3 regions of the Paenibacillus sp. MY03 genome follow, and region 3 is predicted to be linked to each of the others. Evidence: riboswitches for the same ligand, from Rfam matches in the RefSeq annotation. Region 3 holds a riboswitch; each other region holds the start of a gene.
What was found. Region 3 has a riboswitch for cyclic di-GMP ahead of B1748_RS36440 (response regulator transcription factor). Riboswitches for the same ligand answer to the same signal wherever they lie in the genome.
Positions count from the first base shown of each region.

Region 1: it holds a riboswitch for cyclic di-GMP, as region 3 does, so the genes downstream of both, B1748_RS34225 (pyridoxal phosphate-dependent decarboxylase family protein) here and B1748_RS36440 (response regulator transcription factor) in region 3, are expected to answer to the same signal.
Region 2: it holds a riboswitch for cyclic di-GMP, as region 3 does, so the genes downstream of both, B1748_RS30005 (transglutaminase-like domain-containing protein) here and B1748_RS36440 (response regulator transcription factor) in region 3, are expected to answer to the same signal.

Region 1 covers NZ_MXQD01000074.1:18,921-30,828, reverse strand. The annotation lists gene B1748_RS34240 (carbohydrate ABC transporter permease) at 1-531, shown strand, start outside; gene B1748_RS34235 (carbohydrate ABC transporter permease) at 528-1,358, shown strand; gene B1748_RS34230 (sulfatase family protein) at 1,375-2,781, shown strand; cyclic di-GMP riboswitch class I at 3,215-3,301, shown strand; gene B1748_RS34225 (pyridoxal phosphate-dependent decarboxylase family protein) at 3,394-5,076, shown strand; gene B1748_RS34220 (methyl-accepting chemotaxis protein) at 5,057-6,781, shown strand; gene B1748_RS34215 (glycoside hydrolase family 88/105 protein) at 6,956-8,014, shown strand; gene B1748_RS34210 (hypothetical protein) at 8,007-9,746, shown strand; gene B1748_RS34205 (alpha/beta hydrolase family protein) at 9,897-10,643, opposite strand; gene B1748_RS34200 (DUF3147 family protein) at 11,323-11,685, shown strand; gene B1748_RS34195 (DUF3147 family protein) at 11,700-11,908, shown strand, end outside.
Region 2 covers NZ_MXQD01000053.1:183-9,217, forward strand. The annotation lists gene B1748_RS30000 (stalk domain-containing protein) at 1-934, shown strand, start outside; cyclic di-GMP riboswitch class I at 1,462-1,548, shown strand; cyclic di-GMP riboswitch class I at 1,667-1,747, shown strand; gene B1748_RS30005 (transglutaminase-like domain-containing protein) at 1,762-2,565, shown strand; gene B1748_RS30010 (ABC transporter permease) at 2,814-3,776, shown strand; gene B1748_RS30015 (carbohydrate ABC transporter permease) at 3,802-4,674, shown strand; gene B1748_RS30020 (extracellular solute-binding protein) at 4,760-6,382, shown strand; gene B1748_RS30025 (helix-turn-helix domain-containing protein) at 6,428-8,749, shown strand; gene B1748_RS30030 (TolB family protein) at 8,869-9,035, shown strand, end outside.
Region 3 covers NZ_MXQD01000018.1:403-12,310, forward strand. The annotation lists gene B1748_RS17325 (MepB family protein) at 1-472, opposite strand, end outside; gene B1748_RS17330 (nucleotidyltransferase domain-containing protein) at 587-1,354, opposite strand; gene B1748_RS17335 (hypothetical protein) at 2,210-2,620, opposite strand; gene B1748_RS17340 (hypothetical protein) at 2,756-3,310, opposite strand; gene B1748_RS36440 (response regulator transcription factor) at 3,793-4,512, opposite strand; cyclic di-GMP riboswitch class I at 4,581-4,666, opposite strand; gene B1748_RS17350 (glycoside hydrolase family 65 protein) at 5,287-7,203, opposite strand; gene B1748_RS17355 (Gfo/Idh/MocA family protein) at 7,460-8,515, opposite strand; gene B1748_RS17360 (sugar phosphate isomerase/epimerase family protein) at 8,518-9,258, opposite strand; partial or broken gene B1748_RS37550 (ThuA domain-containing protein) at 9,480-9,598, opposite strand; gene B1748_RS17365 (hypothetical protein) at 9,612-11,908, opposite strand, start outside.

The DNA of each region.
Region 1 (11,908 bases), on a different contig from region 3:
GTGTTGTGGCGGTTCATGTTCATGAGAGAAGGACTCGTGAACGAGATGCTCTCGTATTTCTCTTTGCCGCCTGTGAACTGGCTGGGAGATCCAAACTTGGCTCTGTTTACAATTACCCTGCTTCCCGTCTGGGAGTTCGGATCGTCGATGGTGCTGTTCCTCGCAGGTCTAAAGCAAGTTCCGGCGGAGCTCTACGAGGCATCCAAGGTGGACGGGGCTTCGCGCGCGAGAACGTTTTTCTCCGTCACGCTGCCCCTGTTGACGCCGATCGTGCTGTTTAATCTGATTATGCAGATGATCAATGCCTTCCAGCAGTTTACGGCGGCGTTTGTCATAACGGACGGCGGGCCCATGAAGTCTACCTACCTGTACGGAATGATGCTGTACGACAACGCCTTCCAGTTCTTTAAGATGGGATACGCATCCGCGCAATCCTGGATCTTGTTCCTGATCATTCTGGTCTTCACGTTCGTGCTGTTCAAGACCTCCAACCGCTGGGCGCATTACGAAGACGGAGGTGACGGCAAGTGAGGAGACGCAAGCTTTGGACGGTTATCGTCCTGTCGGTGTTCTCAATCCTGTTTTTGTATCCGTTGCTATGGCTGATCTCGTCTTCGTTCAAGCCGAACGCCGATATTTTTTCCAGCATCAGCTTATGGCCCGGCGAATTTGTGTGGGATGCTTATGCTCGAGGCTGGCAGGGGGTAGGGCGGACGAACTTCAGCACCTTCTTCGGCAATACGCTGCTGTTGGTTATTCCGGTGGTCGTACTCACGGCTGCTTCCAGCCTGCTCGTCGCTTATGGCTTCGCCCGTTTTAAATTCCGAGGCAAAGGTCTGTTGTTTACGCTTATGATCTCGACGCTGATGCTGCCGGATGCGGTTATCATGATCCCACGTTATCTGCTGTTCAAGGAATTCAACTGGCTGAATACGTATTTGCCGTTTTATGTGCCCGCTCTTTTGGCGGTTAACGCCTTCTTCGTGTTTTTGCTCGTACAGTTTCTGCGCGGCATTCCGCGCGATCTCGACGAGGCCGCGGTCATCGACGGATGCAATTCGTTCGGCATTCTGGTACGAGTGCTGATTCCTCTAGCGGCCCCGGCGCTCGTCTCGGTATGCATCTTCCAGTTCATCTGGACGTGGAACGAGTTCTTTACGGCGTTGATCTATATTAACAGCGTTTCGAAGTATACGGTGGCGCTTGGTCTGAGGATGGTGCTCGACAACGAGGGAGCGGTCAATTGGAATCAAGTCATGGCGATGTCGGTCGTTACGATTTTGCCTTGCATCGCGGTATTTTTTATGGCTCAAAAATATTTCGTGGAAGGCATCGCCACGACCGGGTTGAAGGGCTGAGGAGGAGGGAACCTTTATGTCATTAAAGATAGACAATGATGGGCGAGGCGAAGGCGCCGTTGCCGGAAGACGACCCAACGTAATCGTCTTTTTTACCGATCAGCAGCGCTGGGACACGACCGGGGTGCACGGCAATCCGCTTGGTTTGACCCCCAACTTCGACCGACTTGCGGTTCGCGGGACACATTTGGAATACGCCTTTACTCCCCAACCGGTGTGCGGACCGGCGAGAGCTTGTCTACAGACAGGGGTATACGCCACGACGAACGGCTGTTATACGAACGGAATACCTCTGTCCACGGAATGGCCGACTCTTGCGCATTATTTTAACGAAGCGGGGTATGAGACGGGGTATATCGGGAAGTGGCATCTGGCCGTTACCCGAGACAGTCCGGTACCGGAAGAGCTGCGCGGCGGCTACAAGAGCTGGCTTGCGGCCGATGCTTTGGAGCATACGTCCGATGCATACCGGACGTTGCTTTACGATGAACGCAATCAACCTGTCAGGCTGCCGGGGTACCGGGTAGACGCTCTGGCGGACGCGGCGATCCGCTATGTCGACAAGCATAAGAACGATCCGTTTTTCCTGTTTCTCTCCTTCCTGGAGCCGCATCATCAAAATCACAGGGACGATTATCCGGCTCCGGAATCCGAGGTCGGGAAATACGTTTCGGCATGGACGCCGCCCGACCTCGCATCCCTTGTCGGCACGGCACCGCAGCACTTGCCCGGCTATTACGGGATGGTGAAGCGGCTCGACGAGGCGCTTGGCCGCGTTATGGACGCCTTGCGCAGCCTGTCGTTGGAGGAAGAGACGATCATCGTGTTTACCTCTGATCACGGCTCGCACTTCAAGACGCGCAACAACGAATACAAGCGCTCCTGCCACGACAGCTCGATCCGGGTGCCGGCCGCAATCGGAGGCGGCCCGTTCTCCCGAGGCGGGCGCATCCCCGAGCTTGTCAGCCTCGTCGACTTGCCGCCGACGCTGCTTGACGCATGCGGCCTCGGCGTGCCTGCGCATATGCAAGGCCGCTCGGTCATGCCGCTGCTGAGAGGGGGAGGGGTGGCGAACTGGCCGAGCGAAGTGTTCGTGCAGATCAGCGAATCCCAGGTGGGGCGCGCCATCCGCACGCATCGCTGGAAATACGCAGTCACCGCTCCGCAGGCTCATCCGCAACGCGACGAGGGAGCGGGGCGTTATCTGGAGACGGAACTCTACGATTTATACGCGGATCCCTACGAGCTGAACAACCTGGCGGGGTTAGAATCGCACCGCGGCGTGGCGGACCGGCTGCGGGATGCGCTGCTCCGCCGCATGGCGGAGGCCGGCGAGACGCTGCCGCATATCGAGCCCGCCGCGCCGCTGCCGTCAGGCCAACGCCTCGCGAAGCAGGGGGACGGTCCGGTAGGGTGGAACTAATAGTCGCTGCATAAATCAATAGAACCTTTATCGCGTGCATGGCAAGGTAACCAATGCACACGGTAAAGGTTTTTTTGCTATCCTATATTACCCTTGGCAGAGTATAGTGGCGAATGGGATTCACTTTCGTCTTACCCAGATATAGAACCTCTTTATAGATTTCCAAGACCTCCTGTGTACGAAAAATCGCACAAACCGACCAGCTTCCTTGCGTGCTCCAGCCGGCAGTCCGCCAGCATCTATCTGGGACAAGTATGTACGATTCGGATATTGGGGAAATCATTGACCGAACAGGAGGAATGTGACAATTTGATGATTTCTTAATGGAATTAACAATATCCTCTAGTTTCTACTATTGATATCCGATCGGTTTAGTAGTAGAATGTTCCTATTCATTGTCAAAGTTTACTAAATTATTTGGGCACATTGTACAACTATATACCTGCAAATCCGTCGAAAGGCGCGAGACGCAAAGCTATAGGGACTACTTCTCACGGGGAAATGTCAGCCAGTTGCACAGTTTTAACGGAGGCATGCCTATGGTCACATAGAGGCATGCCTCTTTTTGCCTATAGAAAACATAGAGAAAAACATTGGAGAGAGGTAGAGAGAATGGAGAACTTGAATATTCGTGCCTTATTTCCCAGCGACGACGGCAACCTGCAGCAAAGAGATTATTTCATAGAGCTGGTCAAGCAGATCGTGGAAGGAGTGGATGCGTTAAAGGATCCCGAAGCCGTTAATTTGAAAGGAACAAAAGAGAGGGGGCAGCATTTCTATCGCGAGCTGACGGCGTCAAGCCGCATCCCGGACGGCGGCCGTCCGCTGGACCAGGTAAATGACGAACTGCTTAAGCTGCTGCATGGACATCCGTATCATACCAAATATTTTTTGACCAATATTTTGCCAATGGCGAGCACGCCGGGCATCCTTGGCATGTTAACCGCGTTTATGGTAAACGGCAATAACCTGTGGGATGTATACGGCCCTGCCGGCGCGGAGGCCGAGGTTAGAGTTGTCGCAATGATGTCGGATCTAATCGGTTGCAATCCGTCGGAGAGCGGCGGTTATACGACTTGGGGCGGTCAAGGAGCGATCTTTACGGGGCTGCGCATCGCCGTCAACAAACATGATGCTTCCATTAAGAAGGCAGGCGTGCCTCACAATTTGTTTGCTTTTTGCTCCGAGGCGGCGCACTACAGCTTGTTTAAGTCGATGGAAGCGACAGGACTCGGCACGAACAACCTTATTAAAGTACGCACGCGCGAGGACAGTTCCATGGACGTGGGGGATCTCGAAGCGAAGATGGAGCAAGTCATCCTTCGCGGCGGCGTTCCGGTCTACATCGTGGCGACGACGGCCACGACGGATGCCATGGGCATCGATAACATCGAAGAGATTGCCGCCGCGTCGGAGGCGCTGACGGCAAAGTACGGCATGCGAAGGCCGCATATTCATGCGGATTCGGCGCTTGGCGGATTCTTCGCGTTCTTTAACGACTACGACTTTGCGGGCAACCCGCTGCAATTCGAAGAGGAGACGTTGGCCGCGCTTGCGGCGATCCGAGAGCGGATGCAGCACTTGCGCTTGGCGGATTCGCTCTGCTTCGACTTTCAGAAACTTGGCCAGACGCCATACTCGACCAGCTTGTTTCTGGTCAAACAGGCCTCCGATTTGAAGCTGGTCGATCTGGAGCCGGACGAGACTCCGTATGTAGGGCATCGCGGCTACGGCGACTACCATACGAGCTACACGCTGGAATGCTCCAGAATGGGCAGCTCCATCAGCATCTTGAGCGCCTTGCTGGCTTTCGGAGCCGAAGGCTACCGGAAGCTGCTTGCCCAGTTCGTCGAAGTCAACATCGCCTTCCGCAAGACGCTTTCCGCGGATGTGCCGGAGGCGGTCATCGTCAACCCGAATAACCCCGGCTTGATTACTTTGTTCCGCCTCTATACCGACCGCAAAAACGGTTACGCGGCAGAGTGCGAGGGATTGCGGACCAAGCGGGAGATCGAACGCGAGAACCGGCTCAACGAGATGCTGTTCGAGATTCTCGGCAGGGACCGCGAGAAGATGTTTTTCGGCGATACGAAAAAACATCTATACGTACCGACGGCGGAACGCAACGGCGACGTCGCGTTATATGCGTCCAAGCTGTTCGTCATCTCGCCTTACACGCAAACATCGGACGTAGCTGCCATCGTCGATTTCTTGAAGCAAAAGATCACGGAAACGTATGCGGCCTATGAAAGGTTAGCCATGAAGGAGAAAGAGCATGAGAAAATCCTTGTTTAATTTCAATTGGTATAGAGAACATCTCTCGGTCAAAATCGCAATCAGCATTCTGAGCCTGCTAATCGTTACCTGCGCGGCGTTCGCCGTCTCCGGCTACCTGTCGCAGCGCAATCTGTCGGAGAAGCTGCTGGAGCAGTTCGACATGCGGCTGCAGACGGATATCAAGATTGTCTACAACGCGCTCACGGCAATACCGGGAAGCGATGTCGAGCTTGCCAGCGCGGATGATCCCCGTTATTCCGTAATTAAAGAAACGCTGGAGAAGCTTCAGGCGGAGCATCATTTGGAGAACGTCTATATTTTGTCGAACTCGCAGGGCGTGGAACGGATTCTGATCCTGTCGGGCGTTCCCGACGATTATGGTACGCCGTATCCATTTACGGAAGAGATGCGTGAGGCGATTGCCGAGAATCAAACGAAGATCAGCCCGATCTACGAGGACGAATACGGTACGCATAAATCCATCTTCATGCCGCTCACGGACAATACGGGCGGCGCGTATGGCATTCTCGGCATCGACTTGTCCGCTTCAGTCGTGCCCGAGACAGCTGCCAGCTCTAACCTGACGACGGTCATCATCTCCGTCATCGTGCTCGTAGTCGGCAGCGCGATTGCCGTCTTGATCAGCCGGATCATTACGAACCCGCTGCGCAGGCTGATGACGGCTGCCGAACGAGTGGCGGCCGGCGACATGCAGAGCCAGTTCTCGATCGACAGCAAGGACGAGATCGGCAAGTTAGGGGTCGCCTTCGGGGTTATGATTAACAGCCTGAAGATGCTGATCCAGCAGGTCATTGCATCGTCAACGCTAATTGCGGACACAAGCAAACATTTGCGCCAGTCCGTGGATGAATCCACTCAGAGCGCGCAACAAGTTGCCGCATCGACGGACCGGATGTCGCAAGGCATCACGGATATCGTGCACAGCGTAACGGGCAGCCAGACGGGCATCCACAGTATCGACGCGGATATTAAGAACGTGTCGGCCGGCATGAGGGATATCCAAGGGATTGCCACGGAAGTGCATTCCCAGTCCGAACAAGGACAAGAGCTCGTTGACCGTACTCTCCGCCAGATGGAAGAGATCAAGCATGCCATGCTGCAATCGCAGCATGCGGCTGATGCGCTCGAGACACGCTCCAGCGAAATCGGCGAGATTATCGGCATCATTACGGAGATCTCGACGCAGACGAACCTGCTCGCGCTAAACGCGTCCATCGAAGCGGCGCGGGTCGGCGAGCTAGGCCGCGGATTCGCGGTCGTTGCCGATGAAGTGAAGAAGCTGGCGACGCAGTCCGCGCAAGCGGCGCAGTCGGTCAACGAATTGATCTCCAGCACGCAAGCGAACAGCCATCTCGTGAAGCAAAGCATCGAAGAAGGGACCAAAGCGGTCGAGCTTGGCCATACTTGGATTAACGGCACGCACGAGAACTTCAAGCACATCTATTCGGGCGTATCGCAATTCACCGCCCATACGAACGAGATGTCCGGCTCGCTGGAGAAGGTAGAGAACGCCTTTACGGACATTACCGGAGCCATGCAGCAGATTGGCGGCATTACGCAGGAGCAGGCGGCAGGCACGCAAGAGGTGGCGGCTTCGGCGGAGCAGCAAAGCGCGTCAATGCAGGAAATTTCGGCTGCGATCCAGCAGTTGACGGCGTTATCGGTGGATCTGAACGAATCCGTTAAGCCGTTTAAGCTGTAGAAGTTTGGTCTAATCAATCGTATACGTACGCCATGAGAGAAGACGGCAGCCGCCTCGGTTGCCGTCTTTATTGGCATTTCCGGACGATTCCCCACCTTTTCGGGATGTCGCCCCAAGCGCATGCCTGCATCGAATGTTAGGATAGTGGCATCAGCATACGAAAGGCGTGAATAGATGATGGAGAACTTGAAAGCGATAGCAGGCAAAGTATGGGGGCACATGAAAAAGGATCATTCCGGCAACTGGGGGATGGATATCGACAAGTGGGACTGGGTACCCGGCGTCGGCGTCATCGCGCTTCTCGAATATGGGGAAAAGACGGATGAGGCGGAGGTCCGTTCGTATTTGCTGGAATGGGTGAATCGCAACAGGGATCAGGCTGCGCCGGAGCCCGTCATTAACGCGGTGGCTCCTTACGCGATTTTTCCGGTTCTGTATAAGCGGACAGGGGAGGAATGGCTGAAGGAAGAGGCGGCGCGCGTGGCAAAATGGATCGTGGAGAAGGCGCCGCGTACGCGTGAACAGGCATTCGAGCATACCGTGACGGAAAACGCGAATTTTCCCGAGCAGGTATGGGCGGACACTGTTTTTATGGCGGTCTTGTTCCTAGCGCGCACGGCGACGCTTATTGGCGACAAGGCCCATGCGGAAGAGGCACAGCGGCAGGTATTGCTGCATCTGCGTCTGTTGGAGGACGCGGAGACGGGCGTGTTGTTCCATGGCTGGAATTGCGCGGCAGGAGATCATATGTCCGCGGCACGGTGGACGCGGGCTAACGCCTGGATCGCGGTCGGCGTACCTATGATTGTCAAGGAGATCGAGCAGCTTGTGCCGATCGAGGCAGAGCTGCGCGAGCGTTACCGGCGGCTGATGGATGGATTGGTCGGCTTCCAGCAGTCGGACGGCCTGTGGAGCACCGTTCTCGATCGGCCGGATTATTACAGGGAAATATCGGGCAGCGCGGGGATCGCTTGCGGTCTATGGCTTGCCGCAGAGTCGGGCTTGCTGCCGGACGAAGAGAAGTATGCGGCAGCCGCGAGGAAGGCGCTTCAGGCGATATTGCCTCATATCGACGATCGGGGCGAAGTAGGCGGCGTCTCCAGCGGGACGCCGGTCATGGAATCGATCGAGGCGTATAACGCCATTCCGATTCATCCGACGTTGTACGGACAAGGGTTGACGCTCATGCTGCTGTCGGAGGCCATCCGGAGAGGAGAAGCCGGAGATGAATAGAGAGAGGCTTCAAGAGCTTATTGTTCAAAAGGCTCAAACCTTCGACGAAACCGTTCAGTTGCTTCGCACCCCGCTCACCGCCACTTACCATACGGCGCTGAAACGCGAGACGAGGCCGGAGGTGTACGGTCTGCTTGTCTCCGAAGAATATGCCTATTATTTGCTGGAGGCAGGCGAGCCGGAGGACGTCACGCGGGCGAATCGCATCCTGAAAGCCGTCTTGCCTCTGCAGGACCGCAATCCGGAATCGGAGACGTATGGCATCTGGCCGTACTTCTACGAGGAGCCGCTGGCGGAGATGGATCGGCCGGACTGGAATATGGCGGATTTTCACGGCAAACGGCTCATCGTCACGCTAGTCAGACATGAGGAGAAGCTGTCGCCCGAATTGGCGACATCGGTGCGCGAGGCGATCGGGCATGCGTGCAGAGCGATCATCCGACGTAATGTCGGCCCGCATTACACGAACATTGCAATCATGGGCGCTTTCGTTACGCTGGTCGGCGGCGAACTGCTCGAGAACGCCGAGTTCCGCGACTATGGCCTTTCCCGCATCAAGAGGTTCTATGATTTCACGTTCGGCATCGGTACCTTCTCGGAATACAACAGCCCTTGTTATACGCCGATTGCGATCAAGGAATTGCACAGCATAACCGCCTATTCCGCGAACGCTGAAGCCGTTGGGTATGCCGACGAGCTGATAAATCTGGCGTGGAGGATGGCCGGAGAACATTATCATGCGGGCATCGGGCAGTGGAGCGGACCGCACAGCCGTACTTATAGCACGTGGCTGCGCCCGGACGAGCGGGCTTTTCTGGAGGAGGCGCTGCTGGACGAAATCTTCGAATTCGGCGAAAATATCCGCTGTCCCAAGGAGCATCGTCCGCTGTTCCAGTCTCTTGCGACGCGCAGTCTGACAGAGCCGACGCTGCTGGAGGAACAGGCGGGTTACCAGGTCTACGCGACGTTGTACCGCAATGACAAGCTGTCGCTTGGCACCTTCAGCAAGGGCGTCATGTGGAACCAGCGGCGCAATCTGGTTGCTTACTTGCTTGAGGGAGAGCGCACGTCCTACGTGCAGCTGCAGTTCCTGAAGGACGGGGCGGACTTCTGCTCGGCGATGTTCGCGGGAGCGCAGACGGGACCGCATGCGTTGTTCGGCTTTAATTTGCTGACCGACAACGGCGCTTGGCACTCCGATCTGGACATCATTAACGGTCGGTTCCGGAGCAGCGATCTGCGCATTCGCTTTAAAGTCGGCGGAGCGCGGGAGGGGCTCGAGCCGCTGGTCGACGAAGATGGCCGCCGGGTACAGCTCCGTTTCGGCGAGTATACGCTGGCCGTCCGGCTTCTGCAGGAACGTTGCGATTATGGCGGACTTCAGTTGTCGCTGGGGACCGGAGCGGACTCCGCTCATCCGGAAGCCGACGGTGTGCCGGAAGCGGATAATAGGGCGTTGTATCTGGATTACGTTCTGTATGCCGGAGAAGAGCGGGATTTTGATTTTCATGAGGTTAAGGAAGCGGCGTGGATGTTCCAGCTTGGTTTGCTCGGAGAGGGCGAAGAACTGCCGGTAGCTTCAGTCGACCGAATAGCCGATTCCGTAGGAGCATCGTTGGAAGCGGGCGGCGAGACCATCTCCGTCGCGCTGCCGGTTGCGCCGGGCGGGACGAAGGAGCGGTATTTGAGCAATCGGGTATTATTGCCGCAACAGAGAATAAAGATGCAATAGTGACCGAATATAAGGGGAGACGGCTATGCGCGAATCGATGCGCTTGGCCGTCCCCTTTTGTTTTCTCGACGAGACAGGCGATGTGTACAACGGCGCCGGGCTCAGAAGTTGGTTAACTTGCCCTTTCAACATCCCACTCGAGAGGGCTTATTACTCGCTTGAGTGATGCCGTTTCGCATGCTCCCTTACGAACGCGACGATCGGCGCCGGATCCTCCAGGCTGTGCGGATGATGGCCGACGCCTTCCTTTACGATATCGACGATGGTTCCGCCCAGACCGCGGTATCGCGGAACGAGCAAGGCGCCATTCTCGGCGTAAGGCACAAGATCGTCGGCATCACCGGCCACGAGCAGGATGGGAATGCCTGCCGCCGCAACCGCTTCGATCTTGTTCAGCGGAGAGACCTCGGCATAGACGCTTTCTTCCTCCGACAGCCCATATGCGTCCAGACATTCCCGCCACTCGCGTTCTGCGCCCGGCCCGACGCCTTTGCCGCCAGGCCAGCTTCGAATGTCGAGCACGGGAGCGTCCAGATACAGCAGCTCTACCTGATCCGGGTAAGTCGCCGCGTAGTTAAAGGCATACAACCCGCCGCGACTGAAGCCGAACAGAATCGTTTTCTCCGACAAGCCGAACACACGAGTAACGAAGGTCTGGAACCTGCGCATCCCCTCCACGGCCTCCGGGCAGCCGTACATGTCGTTCTGCCTGTAGTAAGCGCGGGCATATCCTTGTTCCAGCAACGCCATGTCCGCATAGTCGAAATCGCCGAAAAACTCGGCCCTCCACACCCAAGGCCTGCCTTTCGCAAACGTATGGGGCAACACGACAAGACCTTCCTTGCCATCCAATTCAAATTCGATCCTGTCGTAGCCGTTCCATTCGGTTAATCGCATGTTAGAATCCCCTTTTTCAATTGTAGGATAATTTTGTGGCGGCGCCATAAGGAAAATATGTGCCGAAGCCAAGTATCGTAACGAACGCCAATCATTTCTTATTCATCTTGTACAGCCTCTTTTCCTGCCTATTTAATGGGATCAATTACGGAATGAAACCCGCTGCGCTGCCAAAAGATGGCGTGGCCGTTTCACCTTGGACGGTGGATGATGGCCTCTTATTCGGAAAGCCAACTGGAGCCCGGCGGAATAGGGAGAGTGGAGACGGAACGGTCGCTTGTGCGCCCACGGATTAAATGCCGTTGAATATGTAACAGACACCAGCGACGCTATTTGTCCGATTTTTAACCTCAACCAAATCTAACAGACAGGAAACACGCTATTGGTTCGTAATGGAGCCAACTTGCGCGATGATGATACCAATAAGGTCGCGTGTGTCTGTTAGATTTTCGAAAACCTAAAAAATCGAAGAATAACGTCGCACCTGTCCGTTACGCGGCAGCCTCGCAATTTGCGACTTCCAATCAGCTGCGTACTTGAGACTTTGCGCCGGAGACGCATGCCGGGTTCTGTGATTTACCTAACAGTCTATCGCGAGCTTAAAGATTATAATGGGGCTAATTTCTCGATATAGATAAATACGTGAAAATAATCACGAAGTTAGTGGAGGAGAATGCCCATGCTTTCCGTTTCTTTTATCGGTATTTTGCTGAGGTTTATTCTTGGCGGCACCGCCGTTGCAGTCGCCTCGTTGATCGCCAAGCGGGTCGGAGGCGTATTCGGAGGGATTTTTGCGGCATTTCCGGTCGTTTTTTTGGCTGCGCTGCTGACCATTCGATGGGATCATTCCGGCTACGATCTGATTCGGCAATCGATTGTTTTGTCGCAAGGAGCATTGATTGGGATGGCAATCAATATCGTCTGCGCGCTTGCAGCAGGTGTTTTGGTCGCAAGGCAGGGATGGAAGAGGGGACTGACCCTGTCGGTGCTCGGCTGGTTCATGGTTTCGTTATCGATTTCATATATGATGTTTATGGTATAGGAGGGTGACACGAGATGAGTATAAAGGATTTTTTGCTCCGATTTCTGATCGGCGGAATGGCCGTAGCGCTTAGTTATATCGCGTCCGCTCTGCTGCCATGGGAAACGCTCGGAGGAATATTCGCCGCGTTTCCCGCGGTTATGGTCGTTGCGGTGCTTATGGTCGGAATCAGCCAGGGTTCCGGGAAGGCATCGGAAATTGCGAAAGGTTCTGTATTCGGCAT
Region 2 (9,035 bases), on a different contig from region 3:
AGCCGCGACAGTGAAGGCGCAGGCCGCGCAGCCTAAAAAGGAAACGACGGTGCAGGTCAAGACGCAGCCGGTCAGGCTCATCTTCGACGATAAGGAACTGACGCTGCCCAAGGGGCAGCACGCTTTTATCCATCAGGCGCGGACCTACGTGCCTATCCGTTATCTCTCCTATGCTTTGCTGAAGCAGGTAGGCTGGGATCCCGCAAAAAATCAAGTGACCATCTCGGAGCCCACGGCAGCGGAGCTTGCCGATCTCAAGAAGAAGCTGCTTGCGGCGAGCGGCGGCAAGCCAAGCCAGACGACGCAGACGCTGACCATGAAGGTCAAGGAAGCGACGCTGATCTTTAATGGCAAGGCGAAGGCGCTGCCGGAGGGTCAATCCCTATTTATCCTCAATGGATCGATCTACGTGCCGTTGCGCTTTCTGGCAGAGTCGCTCGGCACCAAGATTGACTGGGATCCTGCGACAAGAACGGTCAGTGGACAGTCGAAGGCGTACCAGGCGGAGCATGGCGAATCGAACAATGGCGGAAAACCCGGAGATGGCAATTCCGGCACGGGCGGCGGCGCTCCCGGAGCGGGCAACGGCGGCGGAGGGGGCGCGCCTGGCGGAGGAACGCCGGCGAACCAGACGTATGCACAGATTACTTCGGGTGCGGAATCCAAACTGTACGCTTTGCGTTCGAGCTGCGAATCTACGCTGACGGGAATCGTGCTGAGCTATACGGATACGAGCGAAGCGGGCAAAAAGAAGCTAAAGTCAGATATTCAAGCGGCGGTAGCGACTTGTACGGGCAACTTCGAGACCATCATTGCCGACACCTCGGCGGCGCTGACGGCGGGCGGGCATAGCACGGCTATCCTTGCCGAATATCGAACCAAGTTCGAAGAAGAGCTAGAAGCAGGCCGCAAGCTTGCGGAATCCATGTTATAGGATACAAAAGAGAAGAGGCTCCCGGGCTTGCAGCCCGGGAGCCTCTCTTGCTGTGTCTGGACTATGTAACCGTTCGGTACTGCTGCGGAGCCGATCGATTCTGCGTCTGACAGGGCATGTATGGGAACTGGGATTGATCAGAATTTAGAAAAGATCCGCTTGCGGCTGTTCTTCCTGACTTTGTACCAGTAATGGCCGTTCTCGTCGCGAAAAATTCTAATACCGATTAGCTTGAGCGGTGTCGTTAATTCGGTGAACATTATATATCCGGACATATCCATCACCTCGCTTACATACTCTCCTAATAATATCAAACTTTTTACCTATTTACTAGGAAAATATGCTTATTCATATGGGCTAAAACTACTAATTTCTAGTTTTGCGAGAAGCTTGTGTTCTCTCAGGCGACAATGTTGTTCAATCGGTTTGACGAGCGTTGAAGGCCAGCATCGAACCAAGCGTCCATTTGTCAGAAAAAAGGGTTGCAACTCTAGCAAATTGTGGTAACATGGAACTATAAAAGCGAGACACGATAACGGCAAACTTGGCGAAAGCCAGGGACGCAAAGCTACAGGGTCTTCCAATCCATGGATTGATGACAGCCAGCTACCGAATGATTGGGCTTTTTTTGTTGTTTATAGGACTTTATCGCACGGCAATAGGTCTTTATTGAACACCTTATTGCGTGTCAAAAAGTTCGGTTTTCAGCTCCGAGACTACCTCTAAAGCTTCACACGATAATGGCAAACCTGTCGAAAGGCAGGGACGCAAAGCTATAGGGCCTTCTAAACAGATGGCAGCCTGGCCACCGAAAGGAGTTTTTTGTTATGCGTAAATTCATTATGATGGTTGTATCGGTATTCGTGCTGTTTACATCGGTACAAGCTGTATCGGCCGCTGATGCAGGTGCTGCTTGGCTGGACACGTCGGCATTGGCGCAAGGCATTGTCAAGGTAACCTATGACGTAAAGCCGAAGGTCAAGATGAAAGTCATGATCGCGAAGGGCAAAGAAAACTATACGTATAGTCTGGCTACAGGCCGCGTAACGGAGACTCTCCCGCTGCAGCTCGGCAATGGCGATTACAAGATCATGCTTCTGGAGAACATCTCGGGCACCTCGTATAAAGCGGTTAAGCAACAAGCGGTTAAGTTGAACCTCAAGGATGAGAAGGTCGTGTACCTTAATTCCGTTCAAAATGTAAGCTGGACAAGCACTAGCCAAGCCATTGCGAAAGCGAAGGAGCTGGCCAAGGGCAAAACGACGGACGAAGAAAAAGCGAAAGCCGTATACAACTACATCATCGCAAATATCGCGTATGACAAGGTTCTGGCGGACACCGTCACTTCCGACTACCTGCCGAGCATCGACAAGACGCTTGCTTCGAAGAAGGCGATCTGCTACGGATACGCTTCGACATACGCGGCAATGCTGAGAAGCCTTGATATTCCGACCAAGCTGGTCATGGGCGATTCCGATTATGTAGACGTCTACCACGCATGGAACGAGGTTTATCTGAACGGCAAGTGGGTCATCGTGGATACGACAGTGGACGCAGGCATTAAGCAAAGCAACAAAGCGACCGTATTTGCAAAGGACGCAACCAAGTATACGAAAACCAAACAGTACTAATATATAGGTTCATAAGAAGAAGGAGACTCGCGAAGCGGGTCTCTTTTTTTGCGTTTAAGCCGGATTCGGAGCGTAATAAGGGGCAAATCGCGAAAAGGGTGTAGCATCTCAAAAAAAGCGTGTGCTCCAAAAAAGGATATGGCGTAGCGCCGTAAAAAGTGGTGATTTCAATAGCGGGCGATGCCGTGCTAGTTTAAGGGTGCAGGTTAGCCAATAACCATTTAAACCGAAAGGAGACTCGCATGAAAATGAATATACCGCAACCGACGGGACTGCCTGCCGAAGCCGGAATGCCCGCTAGAAAAAAATCGTCATTTTGGAAGCAAGTTTCACGAAATCGCTTTCTTTATATGTTGCTTGTGCCGGTGGCCATTTATCTGCTCGTGTTTAAATACGCTCCCATGTTCGGCGAGATTATCGCGTTCAAAAATTATCGTCTGGCCGATGGCATTTGGAACAGCCCCTGGGTTGGCTTCGAGCAGTTCGAGAAGCTGTTTGCGAGCCGGGAGTTCTATGTCGTGCTTAAAAACACGCTTTTGTTGAACTTGTATCACCTTCTATTCGCGTTTCCCGTGCCGATTCTGCTGGCCATCCTGTTAAACGAGGTCCGCGTGGAATGGTACAAGAGGACATTGCAAAATTTGCTGTATATTCCCCATTTCATTTCTTGGGTCGTGCTGGGCAGCATCGTGATCGCGTTACTGTCGCCGTCCACGGGGTTCGTCAACTATTTGCTAAAGGGCTTCGGGCTGGAGCCGATCTACTTTATGGCCGACAAGCTTTGGTGGCCCGTCAGCTTTATCGTCTCCGGTATATGGAAGGAAGCCGGCTTCGGCACGATCCTGTATTTGGCCGCCATGGCTTCCATCGATCCGACGTTGTACGAGGCTGCAAGAATGGACGGGGCAAGCAAGCTGCGGCAAACCTGGCATGTAACGCTCCCCGGCATTCGCAGCACGATCGCGATTCTGCTCATTTTGCAAGTAGGCAAAATGATGGATGTCGGCTTCGAGCAGGTGTATGCGCTTCGCAATGACGCGGTGACAAGCGTGGCGGAGGTCATCAGCACCTTTGTGTATACGAGAGGCCTGGTGAATTTGCAGTACAGCTATACGACGGCTCTCGGACTGTTCCAATCGCTGATTGCCTTGATTTTGGTCGTATCGGTTAACCGGATCATCAAGGCGATGGGAGAGAGGGGCCTATGGTGAGAAGGACGACAGGAGGTAATCGGACATGAATGAAAGAAGTTCCTCGCCAGCCTGGTTTCGATGGCTCAACTATATTTTCCTTGCGTTATGCGCTTATGCGACTTTGTTTCCCTTTATCAATATTATCGCGACGTCCTTTAGCAGCAGCAGGGCGATCAACGCGGGCGAAGTGTTTATGTGGCCGATCGAATTTAATCTCGACGCCTACAACAATTTGATTCGGGACGGTCAACTGATCGTCGCCATGAAGAACACGGTAATCATTACGCTGGTAGGCACCGCGCTTAATATGCTGTTTACGATTATGGCGGCTTACCCGCTGTCCAAGGCAAGGCTCAAGGGCCGGAATGTCATGCTGATGGCGATTTTGTTCACGATGCTGTTTAGCGGCGGGCTCATCCCGAACTTCCTGCTCGTCAATACGCTTGGTCTTGTCAACTCCTATTGGTCATTATGGCTCCCCGCGCTTATTAGTGCCTACAACATGTTTGTTATGAAATCGTTCCTGGAGGGGTTGCCGGAGGAGCTGGAGGAATCCGCGGCTATCGACGGAGCGAGCGAGTTTACGATTCTGTGGCGAATTATTCTGCCGTTGTCGAAGCCGGTCATCGCGGCTCTAACGCTGTTCTATGCGGTCGGCTGGTGGAACTCCTATATGAACGTGCTGATCTATATCCGAAGCACGGATAAATTGTCGCTTATGGTAAAGCTGTACCAAATGATCGATCTGGTCAGCACGGAGCTGCTGCGCGGGGAAGGCGTCCTCCAAGCGGTCATAACGCCGGAGAGCATCCGGGCGGCGGCGGTCGTGTTTGCCATCGTGCCGATCCTGTGCGTCTATCCGTTCCTGCAGAAACATTTTATCAAGGGCGTTCTGCTGGGGTCGATCAAAGGTTAACGGCTCCGGCGTTCTCAAAAGATGTCAAATGCGCTCTCGCGGCGCGTTCTGATATAATTTAAAAACAGTTAACAGGAGGTCAAGTATGGATCAAAAAGGGAAGCAATACTTAAAGGGCAGATTGCTGCTGATTCTCGTCGTTATGGTGATGGTCGTCGTATCCGCTTGTTCGAACGGCGCAAACGGTTCGGGCAACAAAGGAAACGGCAATAAGGCCGGTCAGGAAAGCCAGGCGCCTTCAGACAATGGAGGGGCGGAGAAGGACCCGTATGAAGGTCTGCCTAAAAAGATCAGCATTTCCACCTTTGATCGGGGTCAGGTATCCAGCGACGAAGGCACGTATGAGGATAACCGTTGGGTCAAGTGGATTCGCGAGCAATCCGGCATCGACGTATCGATCGTGCCCGTGCCGCGCAATCAGGCGCAGGACGCGCTTAACGTGTTGTTTGCGTCCGGCGGAGCTCCCGATCTGGTGTGGGAGTATGACCGCGCGTATATCGGCAAGCTGGTAACGCAAGGCGTCATTCAACCTATTGGAGAATATATCGAGAAGTACAGCACGTCGTACAAAAAATATTTGGAAGAACATCCCGAGTTGCTCCCTTACTTGACGTTCGACGGCGAGATCTATGCCGTATCCACGGAACGTCCGTTGTTCGCGGTTGCCAATCACGGCGTCTGGATTCGGCAGGATTGGCTGGATGAGCTGAAGCTCGATCAGCCGACAACCGTCGAGGAGTTGATCGCGGTCGCCAAGGCGTTCAAGGAACGATATCCGGACAGCACGCCGATCGTAGGCCATACCACGAGCGATATCTACTCGGCCATCTATGGCGCCATGAACTTCCAATGGTACCTGGAGGACGGCAAGATGCAATACGGAGCTACGCTGGACCGGTTCGCCGATGTGATCGGGCTGGAGAAGCAGCTTTATGAGTTGGGGCTTGTAGACAAGGAGTATCTGACCGATAGCAACAATCAGCGCGCCAGCCAGCTCTGGACGACAGGCAAAGCGGGCATTTACCTCGGGCAATGGGGAAGAGGCTCGAACGATATTATGATCAAGGATATGCTGTCCAACGTGCCGACGGCGAATCCGGTGCCGCTGGAGATGGTCGCTTCCCAGTATGGCAAGTACGGCGCTTATCAAGAAGCTCCGCCTAATATTTTCGTAGCTTTCAATAAAGATATGAAAAATCCGAAAGCGGCGATCGAATATTTGGACTGGCTGATCGACGGAGGCTGGTACCCGCTTGTCAATGGCGAGGAAGGCGTCCATTATGAAAAGGTTAACGACGTTCCGAAGCAGCTTGACAGCGATAAGTTTAACAAAGAAGTGCTGTACGCCGGCGAATACGCGGTCGTCAGAGATCAGGTGACCAAAGCCGAGGATCTGCTTGCGCTTGCTCCCGACGACGAGCAGTCCCAGCGTATCGCCAAGCTGAACATGACATCGCTCGAGATCGCCATGAAAAACGAGTTCCGCAGGGACATCCCGTATCAGCCAAGCTTCGACAAGATTAACGAGATCCGTTCGACGCTGGATACGTTTATCCGGGAGACGCGCGCAACCGCCGTAACCCAAGGGTCGAAATATACGGGGCAGTGGGCGCTCGAGGAGATCCGCAAGGAATGGGAGCGACTGGGCGGCAAGGAAGCGGATGAGCTTGCGCAGAAGTGGTACGAAGAGAACAAGGCAAGCTTCTAAAATGACGGAAGTCTGAATGAGGTTGACTTATAAGGGGGAACAGGCATGAACGTGACCAAAAATCGGAGGCTTGTGAAAGCGATCGGCGTTTTGTCCATCGTCCTGTTCCTCCTTGTATCGACTTCATTCTTTTTCACTTATTCGGTATTCAATAAACAATTGAAACGGCAACTGGTCGATACGAATATGGAGCTGCTCGGCCAAGTCGACCATAAGCTCGAGCTGACGCTTAAGCATATTGACAAGTCGACGATTCAGTTGCTCAAGAACGATGAGGTCATCCGTTTCTTTGACAAGGATCTGGATGAGCAGGCAAGCCAAAATAATGCGTTTCGCATTTCCAACTTGATCGCGAACGCGATCAACAGCATGGATAATATTTTCACAATCGACTTGTATTCCTATGGAAAACAACGGCTTGTCACGGGGAATGTGCTGACGGAGGAGGAGCTGTCGAACGACTTTCGCTGGATTACCGGGTTCGAGCAATTTGACGGTTTCTACGAATGGATGTCGACTCGCAAGGTGCTCATCAACCGTTCCAGCTATCCCGTTTACCGCGACGTCGTGACGCTGGTGCGCACCTATCCGCTTATCCATTCGCCGGGGGCGAGAAGAGGGGCCGTTGCGGTTAACGTCAAGGAGGATGCGTTGTACGGCCTGATTCGGAATACGGCCGATGCCGATGGCGGGCAGACCTTCGTGGTCGACCGGGAAGGCGTCGTGGTGCTTCATTCGGACCATAATAAGGTAGGCAAGGACATCAGCGAGTTTTCCTATATAAGCCGTATGCTGAAATCCGAGGGGGACACGGGTCATTTCACAGCCGATGTGGAACAGACGCAGTCCTCCGTCTTCTATGTCAAAGACGATTATACGGGCTGGTATATCGTCCGCTCCGTGCCGGAGTCGCAGTTTACCCGTCCGCTCATCCTGTTCCGCAACGTATTGTTCCTGCTCGCGGTTGTCTTGTTCGTTGTCGCCACGGTATCGGCAGCAGTGATCGGCCGCTGGACGTTCAAGCCGATGAATCGGTTCGTCCAGGCGATGCGGCAGCAATTGTCGGCTCCCGCCAAGTCGGGAGGCCGCAAGTACAACGACGAATTCCATTATTTCGAATCGACGGTGCAGCATATTCTGGAGGACAGGGAGCAGTTGCACAAGCAAGTTGTGGAAAGCAAGCCGCTGGTCAAGTGGCAGTTAATGACGGAGCTGCTGTCGGGCGGACCGAAAAACTTGTCGGCGATTCAGCCTTATATGGATACGCTGAATATCCGCCTCCATGCGCAGCGCTTCGTCGTGATGAGCATCGAGTTCGACAACAAGGGGCAGATTGCTTCCGCGCGCGACTTGAAGCTGTATGCCTACGCGCTTTGCAACGTGGCCGAGGAGCTGATGAACGCGGAAGGCCAAGGCATCGCTTGCGAGCTCGACAAAGGCAAATGCGTGGTCATTATGAGCTTCGGCGACGACGAGGATCGGGAACGGCATGCCATCCGGGCCGTGGCCGTGGCGGATATGTTAAAGGAGTTCGTCCAGGAATATCTTGGACGGACGATCAGCATCGGAATCGGGGATGCTGTGGAGATGCTCGAGGAGGTACCGGCATCCTACAAGCAATCGTTGGAAGCGCTCCGGTATAAGCTGGTCATGGGCGGCAACTCCATTATAACGAGAGAAGATATACCGGCGGACCCGTCGCCCCAATTCTACAAGCTGTTCGCCATGACCGACGGAATCGTCGCTTCGGTAAAGCTGCCGGACGCCGACAAGATGCGCGGGCAGGTTCGCAAGTGGTTCGAATCGTTTGCGGAGCAGGGCGTCCCGCCGGAATTGATTATGCAGCTTGTCGTGCAGTGCCTGATGAAGACCGCGACCGCCGCGGCCGAAATCGGCGTCGATACGGAAGGCATTTTCCCGGAGCAATATTTGGTCGAAATGCTGAATCAGTACGAGCGGCTGGAGCAACTGGAGAAATTTACGGTTGGCGCGCTGGACAGCTTTATCGAACGAATTCGCGAGAAACGGGGCAGCAGGGAACGCAACGATACGATCGATAAAGCCAAACAGTACATTCAGGAGCATTATATGCGCAGCGACATGTCGCTCAATTTGCTTGCCGGCGAATTTCATCTTAGTATCTCGCATTTGAGCAAGCTGTTTAAGGAACAGATGGAGTGCAATTTTATCGATTATTTAATGGAGGTTCGCATGAATCAGGCCAAAGAGCTGCTGGCCGGCACGGAAGACAAGATCCGCGACATCGCGGAGCAAGTCGGATACTCCAACGTCAACAGCTTTGTGCGGATCTTTAAGAAAATGACGGGGCTGACGCCGACGGAATTCAGGGAACGGTCCAAGGGCTGACGCGGAAGAAAAAAGAGAGGTGGCCTGCGGGCTGGCGTAGACGGGGAACCGGAATGGACTTAAGGTTGGCGCGGCAGCCTTCGGGCTGTTAGTTGCACGGAAAGGGGCAGGATATCGAAATGTTCACGCTGCGCGAAACGATAGATGCCGCCACGGGCGTTAGCATACGATCCATAGGGGCAAGCGGTGTCGACACCGGCCACCAATATTTCACGGCCATGTCCTGGATGTCGGACAGCCGGCATATCGTGGTTTGCACGGATATCGACGGGGACAAGATGGGCGT
Region 3 (11,908 bases):
AAGAAGAAGTATGATTTAGGTTTATAAAATATGGTAATTGCCATCTTTGTGTTGCTATAGCTTGTTTACTGGTAAGTGTATCCCAGCTAGGATACACTCTTATTGCCATTTTCCCATTTGAAGTTTCTGTTTTGAGAATATTATGCTTTAACAATATATCTTTGGGAAAAATGAATTGCCCAAACTTGTGATTACTTCCGAAGGTATTAATGACTAACAAATCAGTAGCATTTTCATATGAATATGCTTGATTTTTGTTGTCACTGCCTTTTTCCCAACAGACGACAAATTGACCTATCTTCTTGGGTGTTTTTCTCGCAACCCTAAATCTAACCGTTTTAGAATTAATTCGAAAATTGCCTGAACCATATTTTTCATTTTGAATTTCTTCTTGGATATCCTTGATCATCAAGTTGTTTGGCTTATAAAAATTATCATTTACATATGTTAATACCTCATAAAAATTATCCAATACTGCACTTCCTTTTCTATACTTTCATTCTTTCATATCTTCTCAACCTGACGGACTTAGGGGGCTTGATGTGGCCACTCGCTTCTCAGAGTGACCCGGAGCGTCAATATGGTGTTAACCGAAGGAAGTTCTGGAAGCAGCCATAGCATTTAAGGCATTTTCAAAATAGCTATATACTTCATCTGCAATTCCCAGAAACTCTTCAACAAGTACATTACTATCCAAGTAACAAGCATATAGATAATCAACTAAAGCGGAGTCAATCTCACAATAGTTTAATATGGCATTCTTCATCTTAATAATGTCATCTTGCCATACACCTGTATCTTCTAAAACCAAAGAGTATAATGCACGAATTAATCTCTTAGAGTAACCTTTAATATATCTAGATTTCATTGTGCTATCACTAACATTAGAAAGTAAACTATGTATTCGGTCTACCTCCTCCTTGGTCTCTGTATTTAAGTCTATAATGAACTCTGGAGAAATAATTATCGGTGGTACTTTTTCACCAACGTCATGACCATATATGCAAACACAAATTATCTTAATCCAAAAACCCCACTCATTTGGTTTACTTAATACATCGTCAATCGAGCAAATTATCGTATCAATCTTAGTTACTACTGGATATTCTTCCATAAGCCTGTCTTTAATATTTGACAATCTTTCGTAATCAATATCTTTGGGATTTACACATACAATAGTAAAGTCTGCATCTGACTTAAAAGGTTTAGCAGTTCCTTTTGGAATCGAGCCACACATATAAATGCTATGAATCTTACCTTTAAATTCGGTAAGTATATTACTTATATACTTATCAACAAAATCCTTATATTCACTTTGTATTTCAATTCCATTTATAACTTTTTCTAATATCATATAGGCTCCTCCTAAACTAAGAACTTCTTTCGGCTAACGTTTCTTATATTCACGACGCTCGACGAAGTCGAGTGTGTCCACAGCAACTGCTTCTCTGAAGTCGCTTCTGGGACCGAGGGCGAACACCCAATGCGTGAATATAGTGTTATAAGAAGTAGTAGGTATCCTTGAATATTCCTACATATTAACTTTAGTAATCTTATTCTTTTTTAGAAATTGAATATCCTTTTTTAATCCCCAAATAAAACTAATTGGTATTGCAATTATCGGAATCAAACTTGAGGGTATCATCAACCACAAAATCGCACCACCTATTATTATTAAACCAAGACAAAATCCAATAAAAATATTTGCAATTAATAATGGATAATTAAGACTTTTTAAAAAGGTAGACTTGCTAATAAATTTACTAGAAAATGCGATACAAATTGCTGCCGGAAGATATCGAGGAAGATATGCTATAATTTCTGAAGCATTAGGTGTGTCATTCTCGCTAAAGAATCCTTGCGAATCCGCATATGGTACAAGAAAAAAAAGCATATATAAGACTGCAATACTTGATAAAACTAAAATTATTATGTTTAAACTTTGTCCCTTAAGAATTTTCTAATATCGAAGCTTAAAAATGATAAGAGTAGCCTCCTTTCCTTGAACTAAAAGTTCTTCGCCAATTTCTTATAACGTTCAGGTATTAACGACATTCATCTTAGATAGCTCTTATCTTAGGGAGATGGATGTATCCGGTTGATTCAATTCACTGCCAATTACTTCTGCCGGACCGAGGGGCGTATGCCCCGAAGCGTGAATATGGTGTTAGATGAAGTACCTGACTTCTTGCCTTATATTCAAAATTCATTACGGTCTTTCATATTTATCAATTATCTTCCATACCCCTTTTGAATATTTGACGGTTAATGTTATTGGAGCATGAGATCCATATTTCGATTCATTTGAACTACTGTCAATGCCTTCATATTTATATGTAATCCATACCTTTCCAATAAAAAAGAAGTGCAGCGCTTTACCAGTACTTAATGAAAATTTGATTTTATCATTTGAACTAGAAGGATATATTCCTTGTCTAAAAAACTTATTCATTAGCTCAGGTTCAACGTATTTCCCTTCGATTTGAGCATCTTGATCAGGATGTAAATAAATTGTCTTTAGCGTATCTTTCACACTTGCAAGTATCCAAATGTAAAACCAAATATACAGGACCAAGAACAGAGATAAGGACAAAGAAATATAAAGTTTTTTTCTATTCATGTTTCACTCCTTAAGGATTTTCGTCTAACGTTTCGTATATTCACGACGTCCGACAAAGTCGGGTGTGTCCACAGCAATAGCTTCCTGAAGTCGCTACTGGGACTAAGGGTGAATGCCCTATGAGTGAATATGGTGTTATGGGATGTCCCCTCTTCTTGTGTTACTCAAAAATGATTTAATTGCTTTGCTTTCAGATAATAATGGATTAATCTTTTGGAGTTCTTCAATAAAGCTGTTAGTTTTTCGAGTGACCTCAACTAATAATTCATTCAATGGAATACATGCAATTTTTTCTTTTTTAGATCTTTGAAAATATTCTTCTTCAAATGAAACATAACTATTGGGGCCACCATCTTCATGAAAAATCTCTGAAACAAATACTCTATCATTTACTCTTTTGTATTCAAGCCATACCCATGGACTTTCAATGTATCGAATAGCCACATAATTTGTAACTTGTTCATCTAAAGATATACAGACTAAATTCAGTTGATCGAAATGTGTAAGTAATAGTTCTGAAAAGATCTCTGGATTCTTCCCTATTGTTTCTTCTGTTGGATACGGAAGGTAATATTGATTTCCAAAAACAATATTAAACTCACCATAAATTTGATTATGCTCGTTTTCTAATTGAAGTAGATTTGCTGCCTTCAACTCTTCCTCATAATAGATCTTATAGATTATCTTCATAAAGTTCTCCAAATTTGATTTAGGGGATTTCCGATAACGTTTCGTATATTCACGACGTCCGACATAGTCGGATGTGTCCGGCTGATTCAGCTTCCCTGCCAAAATCTCCTGCCGGACCGAGGGTGAATACCCCGATGCGTGAATATGGTGTCTATTGAATTCTTTCATATTCATTTAATTAGTTATTGCACTTGTCATTATCAAATTTATAAATAAAATTATTATGTACAATAGCATGTACTTAAGCATTGTGTATTAGGAACCACTGGGCTTGTCCCCCCGTTCTCCACCTGACAGACAACTATCCCATGCTTCATCTTTTAGTTACTTTTGCCACATATCCCTCCTAACCACAGTGGGCATTTTTTCTATTTCAATCCCTCCTTATTCCTAGTTTTATTAATTTTCGTTATGATCCGGCAGGATGATTTTTTAGTCACCCTAAGCTTTAGAATTTTGTCGAACCAGATCGAAATTCATCACTATGCATCATTTTCCTTATTATCCATGTGTTTCTCGAGTCCAACCCGCCTCGCCTTAACTGCTGCTTCTTTGATTGATTTCGTGCCGAGCTTTCTACTAATATGACGAATGGGCGTCTTCATTGTATTAGGCGAAATACCCATCAACTGAATCAACTTGGACTGCGAGTAACCCCAAGCGATTAATTGCAGCACTTCTTTCTCAGTCGCAGTCAACTTACACCAAAATTCCTGGCGCTTCAACCGGATAAACTCCTCGCGGAGCACCCTCGATGCTTTGGGGTGTAGAGATGGACGATGTCGATATGCTTCGCGAATCGCCATGATAATGTCCTGAATATCGGCTTTGCTTATGAAGTTCACTGCCCCGACTGTAATTGCTTCGACGATCACTTCAGGGTCTGCGCTGGAAGCAACGGCAATGACGGGAACATCCCTTTCGGCGAGAATGTCTTTTGTTGCATCTAATCCATCGCGTCCAGACGACTGGAGTGTTGCATTCACCACTACTACGTCTACGTCTAGCTGTAAACTTGCTCGCACTGCCTCTTCTTTTGTAGCTGAAGTATTTATGAGATGAATATCTCTCTCTGTTTCGAGTAAATTAGCAAAACGGCAACACCATTCCAAATCTCGGTCCACTAACACAACATTTATATTCTCATTGCTGTTCTTGGAAATCATCGGACATTCTCGTTGTATATTTGCTTCCAATACCATATTACTCTCCTCTGTTTCCCAAATAAACAAATAAAAAAAACACGACCCATATAGGCCGTGCTTGGCAATTGGGTAACCCGCTGTCATCACATAAATAGTGAGAAGACCCGTGGCTTTGCGTCGCTGCTTTTCGACAGTTTTGCCATTATCCATATGTAATTGTCGGTCAAGAAAGGGTTCGTATAAGGAACATCTTCAACGAAATTCCACCACAGTAGCCGATCACATTCCCGGTTAGATCGATCCCGATTGCTTCATCAAACTCATAGTCAACTCCGCATCAGGCCCAGTACTGAAAACGAATTTTAAGTTTGTCGTCCCTCCTGACAGAATAGCCATACAAGTTTTGGCAATGACCACAGTGCTTCCGATAACCTGACGAGGAGTCGGCCGCGACGCAGTCAGGTTATCGGGGTTGTCTGTCTGAATCCAATTCCTCGAAATGCCTTGGACTAACCAAGTCACGACGAATGTCAGCGCGCCGCGTGACTCCGCTTCTTCAAAACTCTGACCGAGTAACCCGAAGGCTACGACACATCCACAAGCTGTTATTATTAGATTTCAGCTATTCATGGTTTGTAATACCAGACGAGTAGTCGTTCCGTAATTCATGTATGTTCCGTAATTCATGTATGTTTCCATTAAGATCGTAAAATCCAAATGACACTTCTTGAAATTTGGAAATTCTATTATCTTTTTTCGCCCTACCGGAGCATGTGATCTATCGTCAATACGATATCCATATTCAGAATACCTACGATCGCGATGCACGGGCTAACCGTTGTTCTCCCCTTCCTTTCCGATCGTCGGAAAATCCTTCGCGTGTTTTGCGGAATTCCCGTAGTAGCCATAAAGAAGTGCCTGAAGCAATCCGCCGATTCCAGTAAGCAGATACGCTACGTTGTTCGTTCGTCCCTCGAAAGGAATAAAGTGCGGTCCACGAACGTACTTCCCGAATTCCCGGAACAAATGTTCGAGTCCAAGCTCCTTGTCACCGTATAGCATGAACAGACAACTCTCGATCTGTGCATTCATCAAAGGTCCGTAAGCCATAATTTTATCGTGATAATAGCTTATGTTGGCGAACGCTTCCCGTTTGCCCATTTCCAAACCCAACGGGTAGAGACTCAAGATGAAATCCGCCTGCTTAATGCCTTCGCCCGCGTATCCCGTGTATTCGGGAACGATTCCGTCCAGCCCCGCATTCGTTAAATAAATTCGCTCCGCCGACTCGTTCCATTCCGGATTAGGCACTTTGCCTAGCCGCCGAGCGCATTCATCCGCCGCCTGCCACACTTTAGTAGCTCCAAAATTCGTAGTATGATTATCATCGCAAAAGCGGTGCCCGAACTCCGCCACTGCTTCGTTTGGACCGAGCACGTTGCACAGATGAAAGTCTCCATCATCTCCCCATTCGCCGCGGGAAACGAAAAAATCCGCGATATCGCGAATCATAGGCCAAGCCTTCACCAGAAAATCTTTATCGTCGGTGAAGTTTGCGTATTCCCACGCGGATAGTGCGATCCAGACATTGTTATGGATCTCTTCACGGTATTCGGGTCGGTAATTCGGAGTACCATCCGGCTTAGCCGCCCAAGGATACCACGCTCCGCGATACCCATTATCAGCGGCGTGTATTCTAGCATTTTCTAACGTCGAAAGTCTGTATTCCACTATCGGTTTTGCTAAATGAGGCCACAGGGGAAGAATTGCGCGAAAAACCCATAAATCCGCATCCCATAATTGACTGCCTCCCCAACCGTTTCCTGCGACGCCCAGCGTTCCGAAAGGAAACGGCTGCTCGCTCAAACTACACAACAAATGGAATTGCGCAGCAAGAACCAACTTCGTTCTATTCGGATCGTCATCAGTAAAGGCAAGACCAGAAGACCATAGCCGTCGCCATTCTTCCCTATTGCTCTTCATAATCGTTGCGACGCCTATACCGGTCAATTCATTGAGAAGCTGCGCTGCTCCAATAGCCGGATCTTCCGTCTCGTAATCGCTTCTAACTGTATGATAGATACGCAAAGAGAACTGATCACCCTGCGAGAACGCCGTCAGTTGAGCAGACTCCGAGTCAGTCTCGTATCCGACGGGTGATAAGTCTTCCATTTCCCATGCAAGAGCTTGAACGATGCGGTTCCCATCGTTCGGGGTGCGATAATCACCAGACAGCCGATTACCTGACCGTCTGTATTCCGCCGCGTAGATTCCAGTGACGTTCGAACCGTCAAGTCCGAAAGTTACTTTAGCCACTTCTGACAACCCTTCCACTTCCACGGTCAGAATCGATGCGTACTCGTAACTTCTCGGAATGATCATTCTTATTCGTAATTGCACCGAACGTCCTTCCTTGTAAACCCAATCACCTTCTAGAAACGCTTCTCCCGTGCGCATATCCAACGTTTGTGTCAAGCCTTCCGTACCGTTTCCCGGAACGAGACTTACGCCGCCGACGGTCAAACCAATTCGATTCCAGTCTGGCACGTAACGTTGTTCACCGCCATCGAATGTGTATCTTGTAACTGTCCCCGGTGCATCTCCCGGAACAACCGAAGCGACCAATGGCCCAAACCGCACACCAATCGCACCGTTTCCCGTATAAGGAGGGATGTAAGATTCCCCCCACTCGTCCCCTCTAAGTCGGACCGTCCAAAAATCATCATTATTGTAATCAAATATCTTCACCCTTGTATCCGCCTCCTGTATTATTCTCGCCATTCCAACGTCACACCCGAGATCGCCATGTACGTCGTTTCTCGTCCGCAAGCCTTCATATACAGCTCCACGCCAACAAGCTAGAACCGCGGACCGCAAGTTGCCATATCGCTATTCGCACCATGCTTCCTCCCGTTTAAACTTATCTTAAAACTCCTCTCCAGCAACAAAATATGTCTACGCACCGCTTTCTTTTTTGATCACATCAAGTAAAATCTTGTTCGCTTCACGAATCATACGCGGTACCATGCTTCGCCTCGGCAATCATTCGCACGACCTGCAACGCCTCCGTAGTCGTAACCGAAAATACCTGATTTCGGCGAATGCTGGCATACAACTCTTGCCAGAAGTCAGTTTCAGCCGCTTTGACGGGAATTCGTTCCTCGATCCATTCCACCTCAGCCGCGTTAAACGTTCCCGTCTTTCCGAAGTGTTGTTCCGGCGTGCCTGAGTCGGCTTTTAATTCGGGCAGAGCAAAAGACCTGTCAAGATACTTCAAGCTGATCACCGAATCGGTTAAGGCAAGCGTTCCTCTTGTGCCATATACTTGGTACCAAGGTGCTGGCAGCGGCATGCCACCGCTGATTTCAATTTCAATAACCCGACCGTTGTCTCCCTCCAAAATCAGCATCACATGATCCTCTGCATCGCCAGCCGCCTGAATCGTATCAAGCCGGCTCCATGCCAACCGTGACGGCGACTGCATGAGTTGCAGCGCATGGTCGATAATATGCGGCCCCCAGTTGAGAAGCTGCCCTCCACCGAACACCTTCAGTGTTTGCCAGTCATTGCGGCGCTGAAATTGATGACGATATAATTTGATAAGGAAGATGTCGCCGAGTAATCCACTATCGATGATTTCCCGCACATGCAAGAAATCCGAGTCAAATCTGCGGTTATGCCGGACATACAACTTGCGTCCCAGACGTTCTGCCGTTTCCGCCAATTTCTCTGCTTCAGCCAGTGTTTTCGTCATAGGTTTTTCCAGCAATATATCTTTACCCGCCTGAAGTGCCATAACACCGTGAGCGTAATGATCGTTTGAACGGGAAGCAATATCCACCAATTCCACATCCGGGTCTGCGACGAGTTGCTCAACCGAGTCATACACATTGCTGCCAAATTCTTGATATAGACGTTCTCTTCTTTCGGCTATCGGATCGCAGCCCGCGACGATTCGAAACAAATGTTGACTGTTCCTTAGCTCCTCGACATGCATTCCCCAGCCGGCGCGCCCTAACCCCACAATACCAATTTTGATAGGCAACGACTGCTTTTCCACCTTCAAAATCCCCCCTTCGCAAGATATTCCCGACTTTCCTTCAGATCCAGCAACGGCTCCTGCAAATGCGTATCATGCTCCACATAAACCCAACCGTCATACCCTGAAGCCGCAGCAGCTTTCAATACTTCCAGGTTGTCCAGTCCAATATTGCCTTTGCCCAGACCGCAAAAATAACCAGTTTCCTCCCATCGCGTAGCTTGCGGATCCACCAAATTCCAGTCTTTCACATGGATCACCTGCAGTCGATGTGCATATTTTCTGGCAATCTCCTGAGCGTCACCGCCCATCGCCGCCAGGTGAGCCGTATCGAACACAAGTTGACAATCCGGACAACGCGCCAGAAAAAGCTCAAGCTGCTCCTGTGTTTCCACTAGCGTTCCCATATGGTTGTGCAACGCAACACGAACTCCCCAGGAATGACATATATCAGCAAATCGATTAGCCTGCCTGCAGAAGGCATCAAAATCGCGTTGCTCAACACCGTGCAGCCACACATATCCCCTTCCTAGCCCCGCTGTCCACTGTACAGACAGTTCTACACTCGGTCCGCGTACAGTAGAAAAATCCATTCCCAACTTGCGTATGCGCGAAGACTTAGCAATCGCCTCATCAGCGCTGAACACCGTCAGTCTCTCTACCCCTTCATATCCAATCTTTTTCAAATCCGTGCATCGTTCCAGAAAATCATAGCTGCCACCATCCCAAACATTCATCCCGTAATCTGCGACACCAATCTGCATCGAATAATCAGCCTCTCTTATAAGTTAAAGGTAAAATTATAACTAAATAGATGACTCCCATTCTAAACATTACGACTAGCTCAGACAGTAGTAATCTTGGAGTGGAAGTATGAACAAACGAGTGAATGGCAGTTGAGACGAAGCCGACCCGGATTCCAGCAGTCAGCTTCGTTTGAAGGATATTTTAATTATTCAGTACGCCAGCCGTTCCTACTCATCCGCTTCAGATCACAGCCGGTATCCATAAACTTCTTGATAATCCCAAGAAATGTCCTGAATGCAGTACGATCAGCCCCATGCCGTCCATCACAATCTGATGTACTCGCTCGACAACGACGTCATCCCGAACATTATTAATAGAATTCCTCTACGACGTAGTTGTCGAATAGCGCGCTAGTACCAAGTGTCACAAAGCCATTCGCACCATATTTCAATGCATTCTCCATAATAGTGGAACCTTGTTTGTGCCCGTTCACATACACTTCGAACGTGTTTCCTCTGGCCCGAACACCAAGCTGATACCTCACTCCAACATCGAACGCGTAAGAATTGCTCCATAGAAGCGTCTCTACTCCGCCTACATTCTTATAAAAATGAATAGCATTGTCCTCAAACACAATTTCATAGTAATTTTGATCATCAATATATCGAACCGCAATTCCTTGTCTTGACCCGTTTCCATTTCCACCCGGCACAACATCCGCCTTCATTATAAAGTCGTCCAATGCCTTGCTGCCCGTTGTCAGTATACTTTTCACACCAGGCACCTCAAGCTCCTGGGCAAGCATATTGATTTCATCCGAACGATTCAATGGTTGCGAAGTCGTATTTTCGACTACTTTCCACTGTCCCGATACCGAGTTATCAGTCCACATCTCAGGGGAAGATCCCGCCGCCGTGCTTTCAAAGGTACGATATGCAAGCAAATTCCGCATCTGAGGCAACTTGGTTTCAAGCTTCATCTGGTCAAAAAACACACTTCTTCTCGCCCCAACCGTGCCTCCAATCTGATCAGCAGGCTCGCTGATTGAAACTCGAACCTTCTCGAGCACGATTCCTCCAATCGGATAATAACGCGTCTCGAAATCCCCGCTTCCGTTGCCTGTGTAGTAATTATCCAGCCTTCTAAAGGTTCCATCTATTACCGCTTCCACCGTCACAGTAGTGTCTTCCATAAGCTTTACATCCAGGGACAATACTTCGTTGCCATCAATCCATTTGTTTACGTCATAATCGTAAACAACAATGTCCCTGCCCGCAGTCTCCTCATACCACATTTCAGTAATTCCATTCGAGCTTGTCAGCCCCTGAACAACACTGCTTTTGTTTTGAAGCTTCCATTTTCGAGTGTTTGAAAAGTCATCCAATTCATTTTGATCCAAAAATTTCATTGCCTGAATTTGTTTGAAATACACATTTCTAATTGTTCCAATGTCATCATCGGAGGGGATCGGAGGCTCTCCGATACTTAATCGCACCATCTGTAGTTCATCTCCAGTAACCTTATATACACGCCTTTCGTAATTGTCGCTGGAGTCACCTTGATAATAGTCATCGTACCGCTGTATGGCTCCATCAATCATCATTTCAACTGTGACATTGCTCCCTGAAGGAATTTTCATATCCAACGCAACATAAGGATGATCCGAAATATCCAGCTCTTCATACTTGGAATAATACAAGATGTCTCTATCTTCAGTTGATGAGTACCACATTCTAGTCCCTTCGCTGCCAGTTTCCAGACCATGTATCGGCATTGTGCCCGCACCAATACTCCAATCGTCCATCATTAGGAAATCCTCATAGTGGAGATTATCAGCTTCCCTGCTCATAAGAACAGCAAGCTCTTTGAACCACACGCTTACTCTATCCCCATTAACTCCACCAATATTTCCCGTTGGTTCCGATACATTTAATTTCACTTGTTGCAACGTTTCGCCCAGATTGCTAATATCATAATATCGGGTCTCGAACGGCTTCACAGCAGAGGTGTCGCTGTAACTTCTTGTATTCTCCAAAATATACGACTTGCCATCCACGATAACATCCACCCTAAGGAACGCATTAGGATCGATCCTCACATCAAGGGCCAGATATTTGTACGATTGAATAGATTGATTTACATCCAATGAGTAGCTTAACACGTCTCGATTGGATGCACGGTCCAAATAGTACATCTCGGCAACACCTTCATTGGACACAAACCCCGAAGAAGCCGTATCATTGGAGGACACATCCCAGTCATCCACATCGTCGAAACTGTGAATTAGTTGCTTCAATTCACCTCCATTATTTGCCGAAAGCGATTTGAAGAATACCTCCACCAGTTCCTCGTCAGTGCCTCCTATATCATTTGTTGGCTCACCGATACTTAAAACAACTTTTTCCAACATATCTCCATTCACTTTAAAGTATAACTGTTCAAACTCGCCGGAGCCGTTGCCGCTGTAATAGTTCGTCTGCCTCTTGTAGATACCGTCTATCCAGGTTTCAAGTACAAGATGCGCTCCCTCCGGGATGCGAGCCTCCAGCGAGAGATATTGATACCCGCTTATATTAACATTCATATTATTGCGGGAGTAACTCAATATATCTCTGTGGTTGTCCACTTCTTCAAAGTACATTCTTGCAATCCCATTGTTTGTATCGA